Regions from separate parts of the Blastococcus sp. SYSU DS1021 genome, predicted to be linked through region 2. Evidence: riboswitches for the same ligand, from Rfam matches in the RefSeq annotation. Region 2 holds a riboswitch; each other region holds the start of a gene.
What was found. A riboswitch is a leader RNA that binds a small molecule or an ion and turns the genes downstream of it on or off. The one in region 2 is predicted to bind cyclic di-AMP.
Positions count from the first base shown of each region.

Region 1: it holds a riboswitch for cyclic di-AMP, as region 2 does, so the genes downstream of both, ACI8AP_RS08880 (murein hydrolase activator EnvC family protein) here and ACI8AP_RS12720 (C40 family peptidase) in region 2, are expected to answer to the same signal.
Region 3: it holds a riboswitch for cyclic di-AMP, as region 2 does, so the genes downstream of both, ACI8AP_RS11805 (NlpC/P60 family protein) here and ACI8AP_RS12720 (C40 family peptidase) in region 2, are expected to answer to the same signal.
Region 4: it holds a riboswitch for cyclic di-AMP, as region 2 does, so the genes downstream of both, ACI8AP_RS17880 (aggregation-promoting factor C-terminal-like domain-containing protein) here and ACI8AP_RS12720 (C40 family peptidase) in region 2, are expected to answer to the same signal.

Region 1 is NZ_JBJHAL010000009.1:70,343-75,237, forward strand. Features, by position in the region: gene ACI8AP_RS08870 (heparin lyase I family protein) at 1-1,272, opposite strand, end outside; tRNA gene ACI8AP_RS08875 (tRNA-Ile) at 1,674-1,747, opposite strand; cyclic di-AMP (ydaO/yuaA leader) riboswitch at 1,908-2,063, shown strand; gene ACI8AP_RS08880 (murein hydrolase activator EnvC family protein) at 2,074-3,300, shown strand; gene ACI8AP_RS08885 (TVP38/TMEM64 family protein) at 3,333-4,082, shown strand; gene ACI8AP_RS08890 (maleylpyruvate isomerase family mycothiol-dependent enzyme) at 4,016-4,895, opposite strand, start outside.
Region 2 is NZ_JBJHAL010000015.1:52,323-57,217, forward strand. Features, by position in the region: gene ACI8AP_RS12710 (energy-coupling factor ABC transporter ATP-binding protein) at 1-166, shown strand, start outside; gene cobA (uroporphyrinogen-III C-methyltransferase) at 163-1,812, shown strand; cyclic di-AMP (ydaO/yuaA leader) riboswitch at 1,959-2,112, shown strand; gene ACI8AP_RS12720 (C40 family peptidase) at 2,127-3,290, shown strand; gene ACI8AP_RS12725 (MFS transporter) at 3,465-4,694, shown strand.
Region 3 is NZ_JBJHAL010000013.1:94,908-99,802, reverse strand. Features, by position in the region: gene ACI8AP_RS11815 (D-alanyl-D-alanine carboxypeptidase family protein) at 48-1,793, shown strand; gene ACI8AP_RS11810 (hypothetical protein) at 1,877-2,185, shown strand; cyclic di-AMP (ydaO/yuaA leader) riboswitch at 2,362-2,538, shown strand; gene ACI8AP_RS11805 (NlpC/P60 family protein) at 2,556-3,635, shown strand; gene ACI8AP_RS11800 (M48 family metallopeptidase) at 3,876-4,895, shown strand, end outside.
Region 4 is NZ_JBJHAL010000028.1:22,293-27,187, forward strand. Features, by position in the region: gene ACI8AP_RS17860 (STAS domain-containing protein) at 1-173, shown strand, start outside; gene ACI8AP_RS17865 (hypothetical protein) at 276-710, shown strand; gene ACI8AP_RS17870 (TSUP family transporter) at 713-1,444, shown strand; gene ACI8AP_RS17875 (hypothetical protein) at 1,448-1,831, opposite strand; gene ACI8AP_RS17880 (aggregation-promoting factor C-terminal-like domain-containing protein) at 2,073-2,936, opposite strand; cyclic di-AMP (ydaO/yuaA leader) riboswitch at 3,147-3,273, opposite strand; gene ACI8AP_RS17885 (class I SAM-dependent methyltransferase) at 3,391-4,047, opposite strand; gene ACI8AP_RS17890 (GNAT family N-acetyltransferase) at 4,094-4,895, opposite strand, start outside.

The DNA.
Region 1 (4,895 bases), on a different contig from region 2:
CGTCGGGCCGAAGCCGATCGGGGAGTGCTGGAGGTAGTGCGTCCGGTAGGTCCCGGCCGCCGAGTAGATGCCCTGCTTGATGTAGACGGACTGCCCCTCGTACAGGTTGGCGACCCGCTCGGACAGGACCTTCTCGCCCTGGTGCCAGACCTCGATGAGGCCCTTCGCCGGGTCGGGGGACCAGATGAACCGGACGGTGTGGTCGTTCCAGGCGCCCTTGTCGATCGTGCCGAGGTTGAAGGTCCGGACGTACTGCGCGTCGCCGGCGGTCCTGCCGCCCGTGCCACCCCGGACGTCGACCATGAGGTTCTCGTTCACGTCCGACCAGAAGTGCACGTTGGGGTTGCCGGAGTTCACCGTCTGGTGCCACTGCGTGTAGATCAGGAACTGGCCGCGCTCGTCCCAGTCGAAGTCGGCCGGGAAGAACGTGGACCAGGCCCACCACTGCTCGTCGCCGGGCCGGACGTCGCCGGAGGCGGCGATCGAGTCGCGGACCTCGGAGCGGAGGGTGCCGTGCGTGCCGTTCCAGCCGGTGTCGCCGCGCTGCACGGTGAAGAAGGCGGTGCGCTCCGAGCCGGGGTACGGGTTGGCCGTGGTGGTGCCGTACTGGTCCGACCGGAGGGCGTGGATCTCGGGCCAGGGGCCGGGGACCAGCGTCGTGGCGTCGTAGCCCCAGACCCGCGTGGGCTGGACGGCGGGCAGCTCGGGCTCGGGGTCGGACTCGGGGTCGGTCGCGGGCGGGGGCGTCGTGGTCGTCGGCGTCGTGGTCGTCGGAGGCGTGGTGGGCTCCGTGGACGGCGCCGGCGGCTCGGTGGTGGTGGGCTCGGGCGGGGGCGTCGTGGTGACCGGGGCCGCCTCGGCCGGGGTGGTCGGCTCGGCCGGCTGGCCGCCGGGGTAGATGTGCACCGGCTCCGTCCGCTCACCCTGCACCTTGGCGTGGTCCCGCGGCACGACCACGAAGGCGTACCGCGGGGTGGACAGCGGCAGCCGGGGCGACGTCCAGGCGGTGGCGCCGGTGGAGCCCACGATGCGACCGGCGGCGCCGGAGGTGACGTCGATGACGAGGTAGTCGCGGGCCCCGGGCACCCCCGTCCAGTCCAGCGAAGCCCGCTGATCGACGGCCTCGCCGATGAGATCGGCCGGGGCGAGCAGCACGGCGGCGGCCTGCGTGTGCGATGTGACGGGCCGAGGGGCTGCCAGGACGGCGTCGGCGAGTCCGGCGCCGCCGATCAGGGTCAGGGCCGCCAGGACGGCCAGGTTGCGCTTGTTCATGGCGTCGGTCCTCAGATCAGGTCGAGCGGGGTCTGGACGAGGCGGTCGGCGGCATGGACGCCGCCGCCGGCATCGGTCAGGACGGCGGTGGCGACGGCGAGCACGAGACCGGCCCTCGAGGGGAGCCGGGCAGGCGCTGCAGATGCCGCTCGGACGCCGCGTCCGGGGCTGCGGCGGTGACACCACCGGTCGAACCGACGACGGCTGAACGTTCTGTCACGCATCAATTACGCCACGTCATGAAGGCGGCGGTGCAGAGGCGCGCCGGTCGCCTTCCGGCCGCGGCGCCGGTGTGGCGCACCGCTGACGCCGAGGCGCCTACACCCATTGGGAGCCGTGTCCTTGCTCACGCGGACAGGGAGGCGCGAGCGCCAGGCACGACACCGCTGGCATGGGAGAGGTGGGGCGGGTGGGGCTCGAACCCACGACCCAGGGATTATGAGTCCCATGCTCTGACCAGCTGAGCTACCGCCCCGGACCCGCCAGCCTGCCAGACGGCGCCGCGGCGCCGCAGCCACGTCCTGGGGCCGGTGGGGCGAACTGACAAGGTCCGTTACCCCCCTGTGACATTCGGACGATCCGCTTGTACCGTCTCTCGCGGCCCATCCGATCCCGCTCCCGAAACCCGGGGGCTCGGACGGGCCCCGCCGAACTCTGCGGCCTCACCGCCGCGGGGACCGGGGACCCACGTTCTCTGGGGTGAATCCCGCCTGCGCCACCACGGGCAGGCAGGTAGGGCATGTTCCGGCCCGAACCCGTCAGCTGACCTGGTAGGCGGATAGAGGAACGGAGACCGTCGCCTTGGCGACCTCGCACCACCTGCGCCACCACGTCCCGGCCGCGCCCGCGCGCCGGGCCCTCAGCCGCACCCGTCGGGCGGCCACCGCCGCCACCGCACTGCTGGCGCTCGCACTGCTCGGGACGTCGACCGCGGCGGCCGCGCCGGGCGACGCGCGCAGCGAGCATGACCGCGTCGAGGCGGAGGTCGCCGACATCGAGCAGCGCGTGCGCGACGCAGAGGAGCGCCTGCAGCAGCTCACCCTCCGGGCAGAGGAGGCCAGCGGCGCCGTGCTCGCCGCGCAGGCCGAGCTCGACCGCGCCCGCGAGCACGCCGACGCCATCGCCGCCGAGCTCGCCGCCGTCCGGGAGGCCGTGGCGAGTACCCAGGGTGAGGTAGCCGCCCTCGGCCGGGAGGCCTACATGGGCAGCGACAAGTCCATGAAGCAGCTGGAGATGGTGCTGCACGCCGACGGCCCGGGGGAGCTCCTCCAGCAGGCCGCGACGCTCGACCTCCTCGGTGAGGATCGCGCGCAGGTGCTCGAGGACCTGCGGGTGGCCGAGGCCCGCGAGGCCCGGCTCGACCAGGAGGCGAAGGCCGCCGTCGCCGAGCGGGATGCCGCAGCGCGCAAGGCCCAGGGCATGCAGGCGGAGGTCGACGCCCTCCTCGCGGCCGCGCAGACCGACTTCGATGCGCTCACCGCCGAGAAGGCGGCGCTGGACGAGCAGCTGCGCGAGGCGGAGATCCGCATGCTCAGCCTCCGCGGCACGGCCGACCCCGTCGCCGCCTGGTCCGAGCAGCAGGCCACCGAGCAGGCGGCCGTGGCGGCGGCTCCCGCGACCGCCGGGGCCGGCCGGCTCACCCAGGGGCGGGTCACCTCCTGCTACGGCAGCCGGTGGGGTACCCAGCACCTCGGCGTGGACATCGCCGCGCCGATCGGCACCCCGATCTTCACGCCGGAGCCCGGGGTCGTGCTGCAGGCCGGGCCGGCCAGCGGGTTCGGCCTCGCCGTCGCCATCCAGCACCACGACGGGGCCATCACCGTCTACGGGCACGTGAACCAGTTCTTCGTCTCGCCGGGCCAGGTCGTCAGCGGTGGGCAGCAGATCGCCGAGGTGGGCAACCGGGGCCAGTCCACCGGCCCGCACCTGCACTTCGAGGTGCACCTCGGTGGCCTGTACGCCAACCGGTCCAACCCGGTGCCGTGGCTGGCCCAGCGCGGCATCACCCTCGGCGGCAGCTGCGGCTGAGGCTGGTTGACGCCATCGGTCAGGATGAGCACGTGCGGACGACGGCGGGGGCGAGCCCGTGGCTGCGGGCGTGGCTCCTCGTCGCGCTGCTCGCGGCCGGCGTGGTCGCCGCCCTCGCCGTCGACGTGCCCACCCTGGCGCAGGTCCGCTCGTGGGCCGACGGCGGCGGCCTCCGGACGTGGCTGCTGCTGATCGCCGCGCAGGGGGTGGTCCTGCTCGCGCCCGTCCCACGGTCGGTGCTGGCGGCGCTGACCGGAGCGGTCCTGGGGTTCGGCGCGGGCTTCGCGGTCGCCTACACCGGTGCCTTCCTGGCGGCGACCGGTGCGTTCTGGCTCGCGCGGGGCCTGGGTCGCCCGGCCGTGGAGCGGCTGGCGGGGCCGCGGCTCGGCCGCGTGGACCGGTTCTCCAGCGACCGGGGCTTCGTCGCGGTGGTGCTGAGCCGGGTGGTCCCGATGGTGCCCTTCGTCCTGGTCAACTACGCGGCGGGCCTGAGCGCTGTACGGCCGCTGACCTACGGCGTCGCCACCGCCGTCGGACTGGTACCCGGCACGGTGTTGCAAGTGGGCGCCGGCGCCTCGGCCGGCGCGGTCGTCGCCTGGATGCCGACCGCCACGGTCGCCCCGGTGGTCGTCGTGCTGGTGCTGCTGCTGCTTGCCGGTGCGGCCGTGTCGAGGTACCGATCCCGCACCGGCGAGCAGGTGGGCGAGGACGCGGGTCAGCGCCCGCCGAAGAACCGCCCCAGCGCGCCGCCGGCCCCGCCCACGGTGCGGGCGGCCAGCTGAAGGATCGGTCCGCCCGGGATGCCCGGCACCTGCTGGACGATCGGCGCCAGCTGCAGGAGCCCGGGCACGTCGTGGACCTTCAGTCTGCGGCGGGCCACCGCCGGTACCGGGTTCACCCGGCCGGCGGCGGCGTCGAGCAGGAGCTCGGGGGTTGCCTCCACGGCCGGGCCCTCGACGACACCCGGCGGCACCCGTCGCACCCGCCACCCGTCGTCGTCCGCGGTGAACCCCCAGCCGCCGTCGGGTGTCACCAGGCTGACGCGGCCGACGATGCCCGACGAGGCGGCCAGTGCGCCGGTCACGTCGGTCAGCGCCGCGAGCCCTGACTGCAACACGGGGCCAGGCGGTGGTGGCGCACCGCAGGACACCAGGTCCAGCCCGTGGACGGCGAGCTCGTAGGCCTGTCCGAGGACGACGCTGAGCAGCGGCAGCCGGCCGACGACCGAGACCGCGGGTGCGGTGTCGAGCTCCACCGGCTCGTCGGCCAGGTAGCGGGCCGTCGCCTCGCGGTTGCGGCGCAGGGCGGCCAGCACCTCCGCCCGGGAGGTGTCGCGGTGGGCGGCGGTCACCCGAGCGTTGACCGCGTCCGGGTCGGGGGGCGTGCCGGCGCCGCCGGTCCGGGCCGAGGCGATGAGGTCGAGCAGGGCGGTGTGGTCGTCCCAGCAGCCCAGGTGCACGCAGATCTCGTGGGCCCGCCATCCGGGGAGCCGGGACCGGCGGTCGAGGTCCACCGATTCCGCCTGCGCGAGGAAGGCGTCCCACGCGTCCAGCACCATCCCCGCGACCGCGTCGCGGCCCGCCTCGGCCATGCCC
Region 2 (4,895 bases):
CCTCGGCGACGGCGAGCTGCTGGCCCGCGCGCGGCTGTCTCGCCCCTGGGCGCTGGAGGTCGGCGCCCGGCTGCGCGAGCTCGGTCTGCTCCCCGAGGGCCCCCTCCCCCGGGACGCCGCCGGGCTGCTGGGCGCCCTGCCCGACCGTCCCGGCGTGCCCACGTGAGGACCGTCGGCATCGGGCTGTCCTCCGGGGTGAGCGCCGCCGAGGTGCTCGCCGCCGTCGACGCCGTCCTCCCCCGGCCGCCCGGGCCGGTCCGGCTGGCCACCCTGGACACGCGCGTGCGCGAGCCGGGGCTGGTGGACGCCGCCGCCCGGCGCGGCTGGCCGCTCGCCGGTCACCCGGCCGAGGCGCTGGCCGGGGTGCGCGTGCCCGCACCGTCCGGCGCGGTCGCCGACCGGGTGGGCACCCCGTCGGTCGCCGAGGCGGCGGCGCTCCTCGGGGGCGGGGTGCTCGAGGTCGGGAAGACGGTGCGCGGCCGGGTGACCGTCGCCGTCGCGCGGCCGCCGGACCCGACCGCCGACCCGCACCGGACCACCCCCACCGATGCAGCAGGAGGACCCGTGACCACCCAGCCCACCGGCGACGGCGTGCACCCGGTCGGGCTGCGGCTGGCCGGCCGGCGCGTGATCGTCGTGGGCGGGGGTACGGCCGCGCACCGCGGGGTGACCGGCCTGCTCGCCGCCGGCGCGGAGGTGACGGTGGTCAGCCCGGGCCTGACGCCGGCGCTGGAGTCGGCCGCCACCGCCGGGCACCTGGAGTGGTGGCCGCGGCGCTACGCCGCCGGGGATCTCGCCGGGGCGTGGTTCGCGCTGGCCGCGACCGGCGATCCCGACGTCGACACCGCGGTGGCCCGGGACGCCGACCGGCACCGGATCTTCTGCGCCCGCACCGACGGTGCGCGGGCCGGCGCCGAGCTGCCCGTCACCGGCCGCGCCGGCGACCTCGTGCTGGCGGTCCACGACGCGGCCGACCCCCGGGCGGCGGCCGGGCTCCGCGACGCGGTCCTCGCCGGGGTCGCCGACGGCACCCTGCCGGTCCGCCGTTCCGACACCGGGCCGGGGCGGGTCGTCCTCGTCGGTGGCGGCCCGGGTGATCCGGGGCTGATCACCGTCCGCGGCCGGCAGGCGCTGGCCACCGCCGACGTCGTCGTCGCCGACCACCTCGGCCCCCAGCCACTGCTCGCCTCGCTCCCCCCCGAGGTCGAGGTCGTCGACGCCTCCAAGCTGCCGCGCGGCCGCTCGATGGCCCAGGAGACCATCAACGACCTGCTGATCACCCACGCCCGCGCCGGCCGCCGCGTCGTGCGCCTCAAGGGCGGCGACCCCTTCGTCTTCGGCCGCGGCTTCGAAGAGGTCCAGGCCTGCACCGACGCCGGCATCCCCGTCGAGGTCGTGCCCGGCATCACCAGCGCCGTCGCCGTCCCCGCCCTCGCCGGCATCCCGGTCACCCACCGCGGCCTCACCCACGAGTTCGTCGTCGTCTCCGGCCACCTGCCCCCCGGCCACCCCCAGTCACTGGTCGACTGGACCGCCCTCGGCGCACTGCGCGGCACCCTCGTCGTCCTCATGGGCGTCGACACCGCCCCCGCCATCGCCGCCGCCCTCGTCGAGCACGGCCGCGCACCCGACACCCCGGTCGCGGTCGTCACCGACGGCTCCACCCCCACCCAGCGGTCGCTGCGCACCACCCTGGCCGACCTCCCGGCCACCCTCACCGAGCACGCAGTCCGCCCCCCGGCGGTCTGGGTCGTCGGTGAGGTGGTCCACCTCACGTCAGCCGACCGCGGGCGTGTCTCGGCGCGTCGGTGACTGGGCGTGAACGCCCGCCGGACTGTCGGCCACGGTGCTGGACGAAGTCGTCCCCAGGCATGGTGATCCGCCGGATCGGCACCTAGCGTGGGCCCGTCCGGACGGACCCTCTCGTCACTCGACCCGTGACAGCCGCCCGGACGCCGCCGAACCACCCGCCGGATCCGTCCGGCACCCGGACCGGGGACCCAACGCACCACCTGGGGTGAAGCGACGAGCGGCCCGCACGGGCCGTCCGCCGCCGGGCGACTTCCCGCCCGAACCCGTCAGCTAACCCGGTAGGCGGCCGTGGAAGAAAGGAAGACCCGCCGAACATGGCGAGTTCGCTCAGCCCTGCCCACCGCCGCATCACCGGACGGCGGGCCCTGCTGGCCCTCGTGGCCGCCGGCGGCGTCGTCCTGGCGCCGCTCCCCGCCGTCGCCGACCCCGAGCCGGCCACCTCCCAGGAGGCCGCGGACCTCGTCGCCGCCCGCGCGCACGACCTGGAGGTGCTCACCGAGCGCTTCAACGAGACCCGCGAGCACCTCAAGGCGGCGCAGGCGTCCGCCGACGCGGCCGCCGAGGAGCTCACCGCCGCGCAGGCCGCCCTGGCCCAGGCGCAGGACCGCGTCCGCACGGTGGCCCGCAGCGCGTACACCGGTGACCGGCTGGACACCGTGACGGCGATGCTGACCAGCGGCTCGCCCACGGAGCTGATCGACCGGGTCGGCCTGCTCGACACGATCGCCGCCCACAACAACGGCGTGCTCGGGGAGGCCCGGACCGCCGGCGAGGACGCCGAGCGCGCCCGTGCGGACGCCGAGCGGGCCGCGGCGGACGCCCAGGCGCAGGTCGACCGCGTGAACGCCGAGCGGGCGCGCCTCGACGAGGAGATCGCCGTCTACCAGGCGCACTTCGACCGGCTGAGCGCCGAGGAGCAGCGAGCCTCCCGCGCCGCCGCCGAGCGGCACGCCGCCGAGGAGGCCGCCGCGGCCCAGGCAGCCCAGGCCGCCGAGGAGGCGCCGGCCGCCGCCCCGGTTCCCGCCGCCCCGGCTCCCGCAGCCGCGGCTCCCGCTCCGGCTCCCGCCCCGGCCCCCGCCCCGGCCCCCGCCCCCGCGCCGCCCGCGCCGGTGTCCGGCGGCAGCGGCGCGGCGCAGACCGCGGTGAACACCGCCATGGCCCAGATCGGCGACCCCTACGTGTGGGCGGCCGCCGGCCCGAACGCCTTCGACTGCTCGGGCCTGGTGCAGTACGCCTATGCGGCCGCGGGCATCAGCCTGCCGCACTCCAGCCGCATGCAGTCGACCATGGGGACGCCGGTCTCCCGCTCCGCCCTGCAGCCGGGTGACCTGGTCTTCTTCTACAGCCCGGTCAGCCACGTCGGCATCTACATCGGCAACGGCCAGATGGTGCACGCCGCCACGTCCGGTGTCCCGGTGAAGGTCGCGTCGATCGACTCGATGGGCGGCTACAACAGCGCCCGGCGGATCGCCGGCTGACGACCGCCGGCTGAGACACCCGGGCGCGCGGGGCGGTCCGCCCCCCCCCCCCCCCCCCCCCCCCCCCCCCCCCCCCCCCCCCCCCCCCCCCCCCCCCCCCCCCCCCCCCCCCCCCCCCCCCCCCCCGGGTGTCTCGTGCGTGTCGGGCCACCGCACGTGCGACGATCGCCTCTCGTGCGGGTGGGGACACGGGGCGAGCTGCCCCGCGAGGTCAGGGTCCTGGCGGTCATCGCCTTCGTCGTGGCGCTCGGCTTCGGCATCGTCGCCCCGGCGATCCCCCTGTTCGCCCGCAACTTCGGGGTCGGGACCACCGCCGTCGGGCTGGCGGTCAGCGCCTTCGCGTTCTTCCGCTTCGTCTCCGCCTTCAGCGGCGGCACCCTGGTCGAGCGGTTCGGCGAGCGGCTCGTGCTCGCCTCCGGGCTGGTGGTCGTCGCCGTCACCACCGGTCTCGCCGGGCTGGCCGGGTCCTTCCCGCTCTTCCTCGGGCTGCGGGCCGCCGGCGGGATCGGCAGCGCCATGTTCACCGTCGCGGCGCTCTCGCTGCTGCTGCGGGTGGCCCCGCCGTCGCACCGCGGGCGGGCCGCGGCCACCTGGCAGGGCGGCTTCATCCTCGGCGGCATCGCCGGGCCGGCCGCCGGCGGGCTGCTGGCGGAGCTCTCCCCCCGGCTGCCGTTCTTCCTCTACGCCGGGTTCCTGCTGGTGGCCGGTGCGGTGGGCGTCGCGCTGCTGCGCACCGCCGAGCCCGACCCGGCCGCGCCCCCGGCGGGTGACGCCGCCGGCCCCGACCTCGACGCCGGCCCGGTCCGGCTGGGCAGCGCGCTGCGCTCGCGGGTCTACCTGGCCGCGCTGCTGGCCAACTTCGGCGTCGGCTGGGTGCTGTTCGGCGTCCGCAACTCCCTGGTGCCGCTCTACGTCACCGAGGAGCTGGGCCGGACCGTGGCCTGGGCGGGGGCCGGGCTGCTCGTCGGCTCGGTCGCGCAGGCGCTCGGCCTGCTCCGATCCGGCCGACTGGTGGACGGCTGGGGACGCCGGCCTTCGCTGATCGTGGGCGCGGCGCTGGCGACGGCGGCCATGGCGGTGCTGGTCCTGCCGCCCGTCCTCTGGGCCTTCCTGCTGTCCATGGCCGTCTTCGGGCTCGCCGCCTCGCTGCTCGCCAGCGCCCCGGCGGCCCTGGTCGGCGACCTGAGCGCCGGGCGGGGCGGCCGGGTCGTCGCGGTGTTCCAGATGTCGGCGGACCTGGGTGCCATCGCCGGGCCCCTGATCGCCGGCTGGCTCACCGACGTGGCCGGATTCCAGGTGGCGTTCGGCGTGAGCACCGCGGTGCTCGCGGCCGGGCTCCTCGGTGGGCTGGCCATCCCGAGGACCGCGCCCGCCCCGGCGCCGGCGGCGACGCCGGCCGCCTGACCCCGGATCCCGACGGCGGTGAGGACGAGCCGTTGATCCACCCCGGCCGCTTCGTCGCCGAGGTTCACCGGTTGCCGGCAGGCGCCGTCCGCTCCGCGCCTCCCGGCCCGGTGATCTCAGCATGACTCGTGCCCTGCCCACTCCTGTGGGCAGGGCACGAGTGATGCAGAGGGCACCTGCCCGAGCTCCCGGGCCGGGCTC
Region 3 (4,895 bases), on a different contig from region 2:
GGCCGTCGCGTCCGGTGCGACCGGCCCGCAGGCAGAGGTGGTCGGTGATGCCCGCGCGCTCCAGGTGGCGCCCGCCCGCCCGGGCCCGGCGGTGCGTGGTGGCCGCGGTGCTGGTGGCGGGCGCGGCCGTGCTGCTGCCCGCCGGGCCGGTGGCCGCCGCGCCCAGCGACCAGCCGGGTGGCACCTCCGGCGTGCTGGACAGCCGCGACCTGGACCAGCTGCAACGGCGGGCCGCCGAGGTCCAGGAGGACCTCCGCGCGCGCCAGGGGCAGGTCGTCGCCGCACGCGAGGCGCTGGCCGAGGCGCAGCGGTCGGTGGACGAGGCGAGGGCGGTGCTCGAGGACGCCCGGGGCGTGCTGGCCGGGCACCAGCGCGAGGTCGCCGGGTACGCCGTCGCCGTCTACCGGGACGGTGGCGCCCTCACCCCTCTCACGCTCCTGCTCGCCGGTGGGGATCCGGGGGAGGTCCTCGCCGGCGTGGGCTTCCTCGACGCCGTCGACGCGCACCTCGCCCACCTCATCGGCATCGCGGAGAGCCACCGGCGCGCCGCCCTGGACCAGCAGCAGCGCGCCCAGGCCGCGCTCGACGCGGCCCAGGGGCGGGCGGACGAGGTGGCCGCGCGGGTGGCCGCGCTGGAGGCGGCCGCCGACGCGGTCACCACGGAGCTGCACGACACGCTCGCCGTCGTCGACCGGCAGCTGGCGGCGCTCCAGGGGGAGCAGGCGTCGGTGAACGAGCAGACGGCGGCCAGCTGGCGGGCCTACGTCGACCAGCTCCGGACCGCCGGCCTCGCGGACGTGCCCGCCGCTGCGCTGCGGGAACCCGAGCGCAGCCTCCCCGACCGCCTGGCTCCGGTGGGCGCCGCCGGGGGCGGCGCGCAGCGCGGGGTGGCCCAGCTGCCCGGGCGGCCGAGTTCGCTCCTGGTGCTGCCCGCCGAGACCCTCGCCGCCGTCAGCGGCGCGATGGAGGCCCTGGGGCAGCCGTACGCGCCGGGGACGGCGGGGCCGGAGTCCTGGGACTGCGGCGCACTGGTCCGGGTGGCCTACGGCCGGGCCGGTGTCCAGCTGCCCGCGACGCAGGAGGAGCTGTTCGCGAGCGCCGTGCCGGTGGACCGCGCCGACGTCCTCCCCGGCGACCTGGTCTTCCTGGGCTCCCCGGAGGCGGGGCTCGGGCACGTGGGCATCGCCCTGGACCCGCGGACCATGCTGACCGCTGACGCGCGGGCCGGCGCGGTCGTGGTGCGCACGCTGCCGGGCGACCAGGTGCTGGCGATCGGCCGCCCGGTCCTCGGCCAGCGGCCCCCTGTCGCCGTCCCGGGGCCGGCCGCGGGGGCGCTGCGGACCGAGTGCGGCAACACCGTCTACCCGCCCAGCTACGACGGAGCCCGCGCATGGGGCGGCTACCCGAACGGCCTCATCCCGCCCAGCGCCATGTGCCCGCTGGGCGTCGGCGGGCACGCGCTGCGCTGCGACGCGGCCGCCGCCTACCGCGCCATGTCGGCGGCCTACGCGACCGCCTTCGGCAGCCCGTTGTGCATCACCGACTCCTACCGGACCTACGCAAGCCAGGTGCGGCTGTACGGGGAGAAGCCGGCCCTGGCCGCGGTGCCCGGCACCAGCAACCACGGCTGGGGTCTGGCGGTGGACCTGTGCGGTGGCGTCGAGACGTTCGGCACCCCGCAGTACGCCTGGATGGCTGCCAACGCCGGCCGGTTCGGCTTCCTGCACCCCACGTGGGCCGATCCGGGCAACGGGCGCGAGGAGCCGTGGCACTGGGAGTTCGCGGGCAGCTGATCCGGCGCGGGCCGTCGGTGGCGCGGCGGAAATGTCGGTGGCCCTTCCTACCGTGCGCAGCAACTCACGGAGGAGAAGAAGCGATGCTCATCGATTGCGACACCTGCACCGCCCGCGGGACCGGCTGCGCCGACTGCGTCGTGACCGTGCTGCTGGGAGCCCCGCCCGGGTGGCAGGGGGGCGACCCGGTCGTCGTGCCGATGACCGGGCGGCCGCGTGGCGGGCCGGCCGCGGCCGCCGAGGACGTCGTCGTGCCACCGCCGGGCGTGGTGGTGGAGTTCGACGAGGTGGAACGCAGCGCCGTGCGCGCGCTGGCCGAGGGCGGCCTGGTTCCCCCGCTGCGGCATCCCGACGGGCACGGCGGGGAGCGGTCCGGACGGCGCACCGGCTGATCGCCGCCGCACCCCGCGGCGAGGGCCGGGTGACCACCCGATCGGGTGAATGCCCAGGTGGGCGGCCAGGCGCCCGTCGCACACGTCTCAGCTGTCCCTGTTTGTCACAGGCGCATCACGGTCGTAGGGTTCCCTCCGTTCGGCCGGGTGGTCGTCATCCATCGATGGATGGCCTCGACCGGACACCGCCTAATCACCGCGTGGCGCGCACCACTGCGCCCGAGGTGTACCGGGGACCCACCGCACTCTGGGGTGAGTTCTCCCGCCGCCGGCTCGCCGGTGGGTGGGGGATAGGGCCAGTCTTCCCAGCCCGAACCCGTCAGCTAACTCGGTCGGCGGTCGAAGTGGAAGAAACGGAGAGCCGCCGCACGTGGCGACCCCTCACGCACTACTGACGCACGCCCCCGAACAACTCCACACCGCCGGCCGGCGCAGCTCCGCCAGCGCCCGCCGCTTCGGACCGCTCCGTTCGGGGCTCCTGGTCAGCGCCGTCGCAGCCCTGACCGTCACCGTCCTCCCGGGTACCGCGTCGGCGGTCCCCGGCACCGCCGACGAGATCGCCGCCCAGGTGGCCGAGGCCAGCCACGAGCTGGAGGTCGTCTCCGAGCAGCTGAACGAGGCGCGCGTCCTCCTCGAGGGCCACCAGCGCGACGCGCAGGCCGCGAGCGAGGCGGTCGCGGAGGCGGAGGGCCGGCTCGGCTCCCTCGACGGCCACATGCGCCGGCTGGCCCGCAGCGTCTACACCGGCAGCGGCATGTCGCCGCTCGACGTCCTGCTGACCAGCACCTCGGCCGACCAGCTGGTCGACCAGCTGGGCACCCTCGACGCCATCGCCGGGCACACCAGCGAGGTGCTCACCGAGGTGTCGCGCGCGGCCGAGGACGCGGAGCAGGCCCGCGACGCCGCCGAGGAGGCCGCGGCGGACGCCCGGCGGACGGTGGAGCAGATCGCCGCCCAGCAGGAGGAGCTCGAGGCGAAGATCGCCGACTACCAGCGCCGGTACGAGGCGCTCACCGCGCCGCAGCAGGAGCAGGTGGCGCAGGCCCACGGTGGTACCGGCCTCCCGGCGCCCACCGGCGCCGTCATCGCGCCGAGCTCGGCCGCCCAGGTGGCGGTGAACACCGCGCTCGCCCAGATCGGCGACCCGTACGTGTGGGGTGCCGGCGGGCCGAACGCCTTCGACTGCTCGGGGCTGACGTCGTACGCCTACGCCGCGGCGGGTGTGATGCTGCCGCACTCCAGCCGGTCGCAGAGCCAAATGGGCAGGCCCGTCTCGCGCGGCGAGCTGCAGCCTGGCGACCTGCTGTTCTTCTACAGCCCGGTGAGCCACGTGGGCATGTACATCGGCAACGGCCAGATGGTGCACGCCTCCACCTCCGGCCAGCCGGTGAAGGTGGCGAGCGTGGACTCGATGGGGAACTACAACAGCGCCCGTCGCATCGCCGGCTGACGGCTCCGGGAGCATCGCAGCGAGGAACGAGGGCCGGTGATCCCGATAGGGGTCGCCGGCCCTCGCGGTCGCTGGCCGGTCAGGTGACCGAGGGCCCGATCCCGAGGACCTCGGGCAGGCCCGGAGGACGGGAACACGGTGAGGGCGGGCCTCGCGACCGGGTCGAGCAGGATGCCGGCCGCCCAGCACGTCCCCGAACCGGGACGGGCCGCTGCGGTTGGCCCGCCTAGGATCGGCCGGGTGAGCGTTCGCCGGGCCGCCCTGGTGGCCGCGGCCCTGCTGGGGATCGCCGTCGTTGTCGTCATCGTCGTCCGCACCCCGTGGGACGTGCTGCCCGAACCGCCCGGAGGGCACACCGAGCCCGACCCGACCGCCGGCCTGGATCCCGCGGCGATCGAGCGCGCGGAGGCCTTCGCCGCCGCCCTGCGACCCGCGTCGCTGCTCTCCCTCGTCCTCGGGCTGGCGGTCTCGGCCGTGCTGGGGCTCACCCCGCTGGGGGCCCGCCTGATGCGGTCGCTGGGGGCGCGGTGGAGGGACCGCTGGGTCGTGCGGGTGGTGCTGGGGGTGCCGGTCCTGCTCCTCCTGGGCCGCGCCGTGACCCTGCCGATCTCCGCCTACGCGGAGTCCGTGCGCACGCGCTACGGCCTGTCCACCCGCGGCTGGGGGCTCTGGCTGCGCGACGTCGCCGTCTCGTGGGCCATCAGCGCGGCGCTGACAGTGGTCGTGGTGCTGGCCTTCCTGTGGCTGGTCCGTCGCGCGCCGCGCACCTGGTGGGCCTGGGGCGGGGCGGCAGTGGCCGGCTTCGTCGTCGTCGGCTCGTTCCTCTACCCGGTGGTCATCGAGCCGGCGTTCAACTCCTTCGAGCCGCTGCCGGCGGGTGAGCTGCGCAGTGACCTGCTGGCGCTCGCCGAGGAGAACGGCACCCCGGTGCAGGACGTGCTGGTCTCCGACGCCTCCCGGCGGACCACGGCGCTGAACGCCTACGTCTCCGGGTTCGGCTCCACCCGGCGCATCGTGGTCTACGACACCGTCCTCGGCGAGCTGCCCGACGCGGAGATCGAGTCGATCGCGGCGCACGAGCTCGGGCACGTCGCCACCGACGACGTCCTCACCGGCACGCTCATGGGCGCGCTCGGCGCGGGCGCGGCGACCGCCCTGCTCGGCTGGTTGCTGATGTGGACGCCGCTGCTGCGCCGCGCCGGGGCGCCCTCGGCCGGCGACCCCCGCGTGGTCCCCCTGCTGCTGTTCCTCGTCGCCGTG
Region 4 (4,895 bases), on a different contig from region 2:
GGCTCCGGTTCGCCGACGTGGCCGGCTGCCGGGCGATCGCCCGCTGGGCCCGGTCCCTGGCCGACGCCGGAGTCCGGGTGGAGCTGCGCGACGCGCCTCCGCTCGTCCAGCGGGCCTGGCAGCTGCTGGCGCTCGACCGGTGGGCGCGCGTCGCGTTCACGGACGCCGCCTGATCGACCGCGCGCAAGGGTCCCCACCGCCCGGCGCGGCCGGTCGCCGGCGCTACGCCCGGTCGCCGGGTTGCGCCCGCGGCACCGGTCGCCGACGGTTGCCAGGTGGATCCCTTCCGCGGTCTCGGCATGCCCCGCATCCCCGGGTTCGGCGAGCTGCTCGCGCTGCTGCAGGCCCAGACCGAGGCGCTCTCCCAGCTCCCCCGGACGCTGGCCGACCTCAACGGCACGGTCCGCGAGCTGACCGCCGCCACCACGTCCGCCCGGGAGACGATCGCCTCCGCGCAGCGGATCACCGAACGCCTGGAGAGCCTGCTCGAGGAGTTGGAGGAGCCGGTGCGGGCGCTGCGCCCCGGCATCGAGCGGGTCGGTCGCGTGCTCGACGACCCCGCCGTCGACACCGTGCCCGAGACGCTGCGCCGGATCCACGACGACCTCATGCCCCTGGTCCACGGGCTGCGCCAGGCGCAGAGCCGGGTGGGTTCGGTCACCGGCCTGCTCCGTCGTCGTCCGCCGGAGGACGAGGACGACGGCTACTGAGCGTGGAGCTGGCCACCGACCCGCTCGCACTCCTGGCGTGCGGCCTGGCGGTGCTGGTGGCGTCCGTCGTCCAGACGGCGACCGGCATGGGCTTCGGCCTCCTCGCCGGACCGCTGGTGCTGCTGGTGCAGCCCGCTCTCGTGCCCGGCCCGCTGCTGGTGGGCACGCTGACCGCGCTGCTGCCGGTGGTGTGGCGCGAACGGTCCGCACTGGAGTTCGACAACCTCCGCGGTGCGATGCTCGCCTCGGCCCCCGGCGTTGTCGTCGGCTTGGTGCTGGTGCAGGTCATCGACGGCCGCTTGTTGGGGATAACGGTTGCTGTCGTCGTGCTGCTCGCCTGTGGCGCGTCGCTCGCCGGGGTGCGGTTGCCGGGCGGGCGGCGCGCGCTCACCGTCGCCGGCTTCGCCTCCGGGACGCTCTCGACTGTCGCGGCGACGCCCGGACCGCCCCTGGTGGTCACCTACCGCGCGCCCACCCCGGCCGCCCAGCGGGCGAACCTGTCGGTGTTCTTCGTCGGGACGACGCTGCTGTCCCTCGGCGTGCTGGTCGCCGGCGGCGAGCTCGACGGGGGCGGGCTGCTCACCGGTGCGGGGCTGGTGCCGTTCGTGCTGACCGGCTTCCTCCTCGCCGGACCCCTGCGCCGGCGGCTGGCCCTGCCGGCCATGCGCCGCGCCGCCCTGGTGCTGTGCCTGCTCTCCGGCGCGGTGCTGCTCGTCAGGTCGCTGGCGGGCTGACCGTCACTGCTCGACGGGCGGCTCCCGGCGCACGATGTCGCCGACGGCCTCCTCCAGCCGCGCCCAGGTCGTGCTCCACTCGACCAGGGGGTCGAGGATCCGCTCGAAGACGGCGAGCTGCTGGTCGAACGCGTCGAGCTGAGCGCGCATGGCGGCGATCGAGGTGCGCTGCGCGGTCACCATCTCCTTGACGGCGCGCAGCTGGGCCGCCGACATCGCCCCGGGCGGGCTGGGCAGGGCCGGCAGCGGGAGGCGGGACGTCGCATTCCCGGCGAGGTTGCGGGCGCGGTCGGAGAAGAACCGCAACTGGTTCACGAACTCGTCGATCGACCGCCCGACGATCCCGCTCTGCGGGGTGGTCCGGTCGGCGTCGTCGGCCTCGGTCATCGCTCCCCCTCCGTGCACGCTGCACCGACCTTAGGCCTGGAGCCGAGGCTCGGCTGCGCTGAGCCGACCCCGGGCATTGGAAGCTCCACCTGCGTCCTCGGGGCCGACGACGCAGGTAAAGCCTCCAATGCCTCAGCGGGGACGCCCCCGTCCGAAGACCACCCGAGCGTGGTGACGTGCTGGAACGGCCTCGCCGCAGGGTCCCGCCCCGCGCGGGCGAGGGGCGGGGGCAGAGGCCCGCTCAGTACCAGCCGGTGGCCTGGGAGTGCGACCACGCGCCGCACGGGGAGCCGTAGCGGTTGTTGATGTAGATCAGGCCGGCGTCGATCTGCCGGTAGCCGTCGGAGGTCTTGGCGATGCCGGTCCCGGCCCAGGTGGAGTCGAGGAACTGCGCGATGCCGTAGGCGGTGCTCCGCGGGTTCTGGGCGTTCGGGTTCCACCCGCTCTCCTTGCCCCACAGGCTCTCCAGGCAGCTGAACTCGCTGCCCGAGCCGCCGAGCTTGCCCATCGCGTACTCCTGGAAGGAGCCGGCCGGGGCCGCGGCGGCCGGCGCGGGAGCGCTCCGGGCAGGAGCCGGAGCCGGGGCCGGGGCCGGGGCTGGTGCGGCCGGCGCCGGGGTGCGGGCGGCCTGCTCCCGGGCCGCCTGCACGCGGGCGGCCTCCTCGGCAGCTGCCTTGCGGGCGGCCTCCTCGGCAGCGGCCTTGCGCGCGGCCTCCTCCTCGGCGGCGCGGCGGGCGGCCTCCTCGGCGGCACGGCGGTCCAGCTCGGCCTGCTCGGCCGCGGCCCGCGCCTCCGCTGCGGCGGCCTGCTCGGCCGCGCGCTCGCTGCGGCTCGCGGCCAGCTGGCCGAGGGTGTCGGCCGCGGCCACCGTCACGTCGGGCGCGGGGGTCTCGTCGGTGATGCCGAGCTGCTCGGCGACGCTGACGGAGGCCAGCTCCGGCTCGGCCTGGGCGACCGGCTCGTCGGCGACGACGCCGTTGGCCAGCAGGCCGCCTGCCGCGGCGACCGCCAGGAGCAGCAGCGCGGAACGGCGGACCGTCTTCGTCGAACGGCGCCCGGTCGTGGGGCGGAGAGCACGGGTGATCGAGGTGGCGCGAAGGTTCATGGGGAGGAACTGCTCCAGGGGCAGGGGGCGGCAGGGCCGGCGACGGCGGCGGGAACTGCTGCGGGGATGGTCGAGGGGCAGCGGTGTCGGGCGTACGCCCGGGCGCTCAGCGCGGGGAAGGCGCGCGCGAGGCTCCGTACCGGCTGCGGTTCCGTGCAAGGTGGGCCCGCAGGCTCGCCATGCGGCGGCTCTCCGTTTCTTCCGTCGTGCCGCCTACCGGGTTAGCTGACGGATTCGGGCGGGAAGCGGCCCTACCCGCGCCAGGACGTGCCCCGGCGCGCGATTCACCCCAGTACTTCGGTGGGTCCCCGGCTCGCCCTCGGCGGGCGACTCGGCGGCGCCCGGCGGACCTCCCCCGGATGGGGAGAGAACGACCGGCCGGGCGGGACCCACGGTAACCAGCGTTATCCGTTCGTGACAATCCCCTGGCGGGAAAAGGAACGGGAGGTGACCGTCAGGGGAGCCGCCAGACCGTGGTCCGGCGCACCGGCACCGGCCCGGTGGGCGACGGCTCGGTGTCGGGCACGTCGTAGACCGCCAGCGCTTCCAGCCGGTCCTCGGGGAGGTACACCCGCCCGGGATCACCGATCAGCACCTCGGCACCGCCGGCCCGGGCCGCCTCGAGGAAGGGCAGCACCCGGTCGGTCATCTCCCGGTCGTAGCAGACGTCGCCGGCGAGGACGACCGCGACGTCGGGCGGCTCGCCCCCGAGCACGTCGCCGGCGGGCGTGATGCCCGGGGTGCCGTTCCGCTCGGCGTTGACGGCGATCGCGGTCAGCGCGAACGGGTCGACGTCGCTGGCGAGCACCGCGGTCGCGCCGGCCAGGACCGCCGCGACCGCGACCAGGCCGCTGCCCGCCCCCAGGTCCAGCACGGTGCGCCCGGCCACCAGGCCGGGGTGGTCGAGCACGTGGCGGGCCAGCGCCTGGCCGCCCGGCCAGGCCGCGGCCCAGAACGGCGGGTCCGTGGAGGTGCGCCCGTGCTCGGCCTCCATCGCCTCCCACAGGGCGACGACGTCGGCGGCGACCAGCAGCTCCACCTCGGGCACCAGGTCCGGCCGGACCGGCCGGGTGTGGGCGCGGACGAACTCCGCAGGGATGGAACGGTCCACCCCGGCAGTCAACCGCACGCGGCCGGCGGCGGTGGGACCGCCCGGCTCAGAGACGGGTCGACCAGGACGACAGCGCGCCGGCGGGGCGGAAACCCAGCGCCTCGTTGACCGCGACCATGGGCGTGTTGCCCTCGGAGTTGTAGGTGCTGATCCGCCGGACGCCGGGGAACCCCGCTGCCAGCTCCCGCAGCACGGCCGCCTTCATCCGGGCGCCGAGCCGGTGCCCCCGGTGCTCACGGAGCACCAGCGTGCCGCCCTGTTGGGCGAGCGCCGGCTGGGCGAGCGGGATCTGCAGGTCGGTGAAGCCGACCAGCCGGCCGCCGATCACCGCGCCCGCGCTGAGCACCGTCCGGCCCCGGGCGACGTGGGTCCGCTCGTACTCGCGGATCCGGTCCCCGTCCCACTCCTCCTCCCCCACCGGCAGATCGCCGTGGGGTGCGTCGGTGGTCATGCGCCGCTCCAGCAGCGCCCGGTCGGCCAGCAGCGCGTCCGGGGTGCGGTCCCGCCAGGTGACGATCTCGTACCCGGCGCCGGCCGCGGCCTCGAGCGCCCCCAGCCGGTCCTCGTCGACCGGCAGCACCAGTTCCCGGCGGGTCTCCACCAGGTCGCAGGACCAGCCGTGCCGCTCGGCGAAGGCGCGGCCCGGCGCCCCGGGGCCGGGCTCGTCCACCTCGCTCACCAGCGAGTTGCGGCCGTGCGCGGCGGCGAGTACCCGGGCCTCGGCCAGCAGCGCTCTCCCGAGGCCACGGCGCCGGGAGGCCGGGTGCACCGCGAGGTCCACCACCGCCAGCGTCGGGTTGTCCTTGCGCGGGAGGATCAGCCGGAGCGCGCCGGCGACCGCGCCGTCC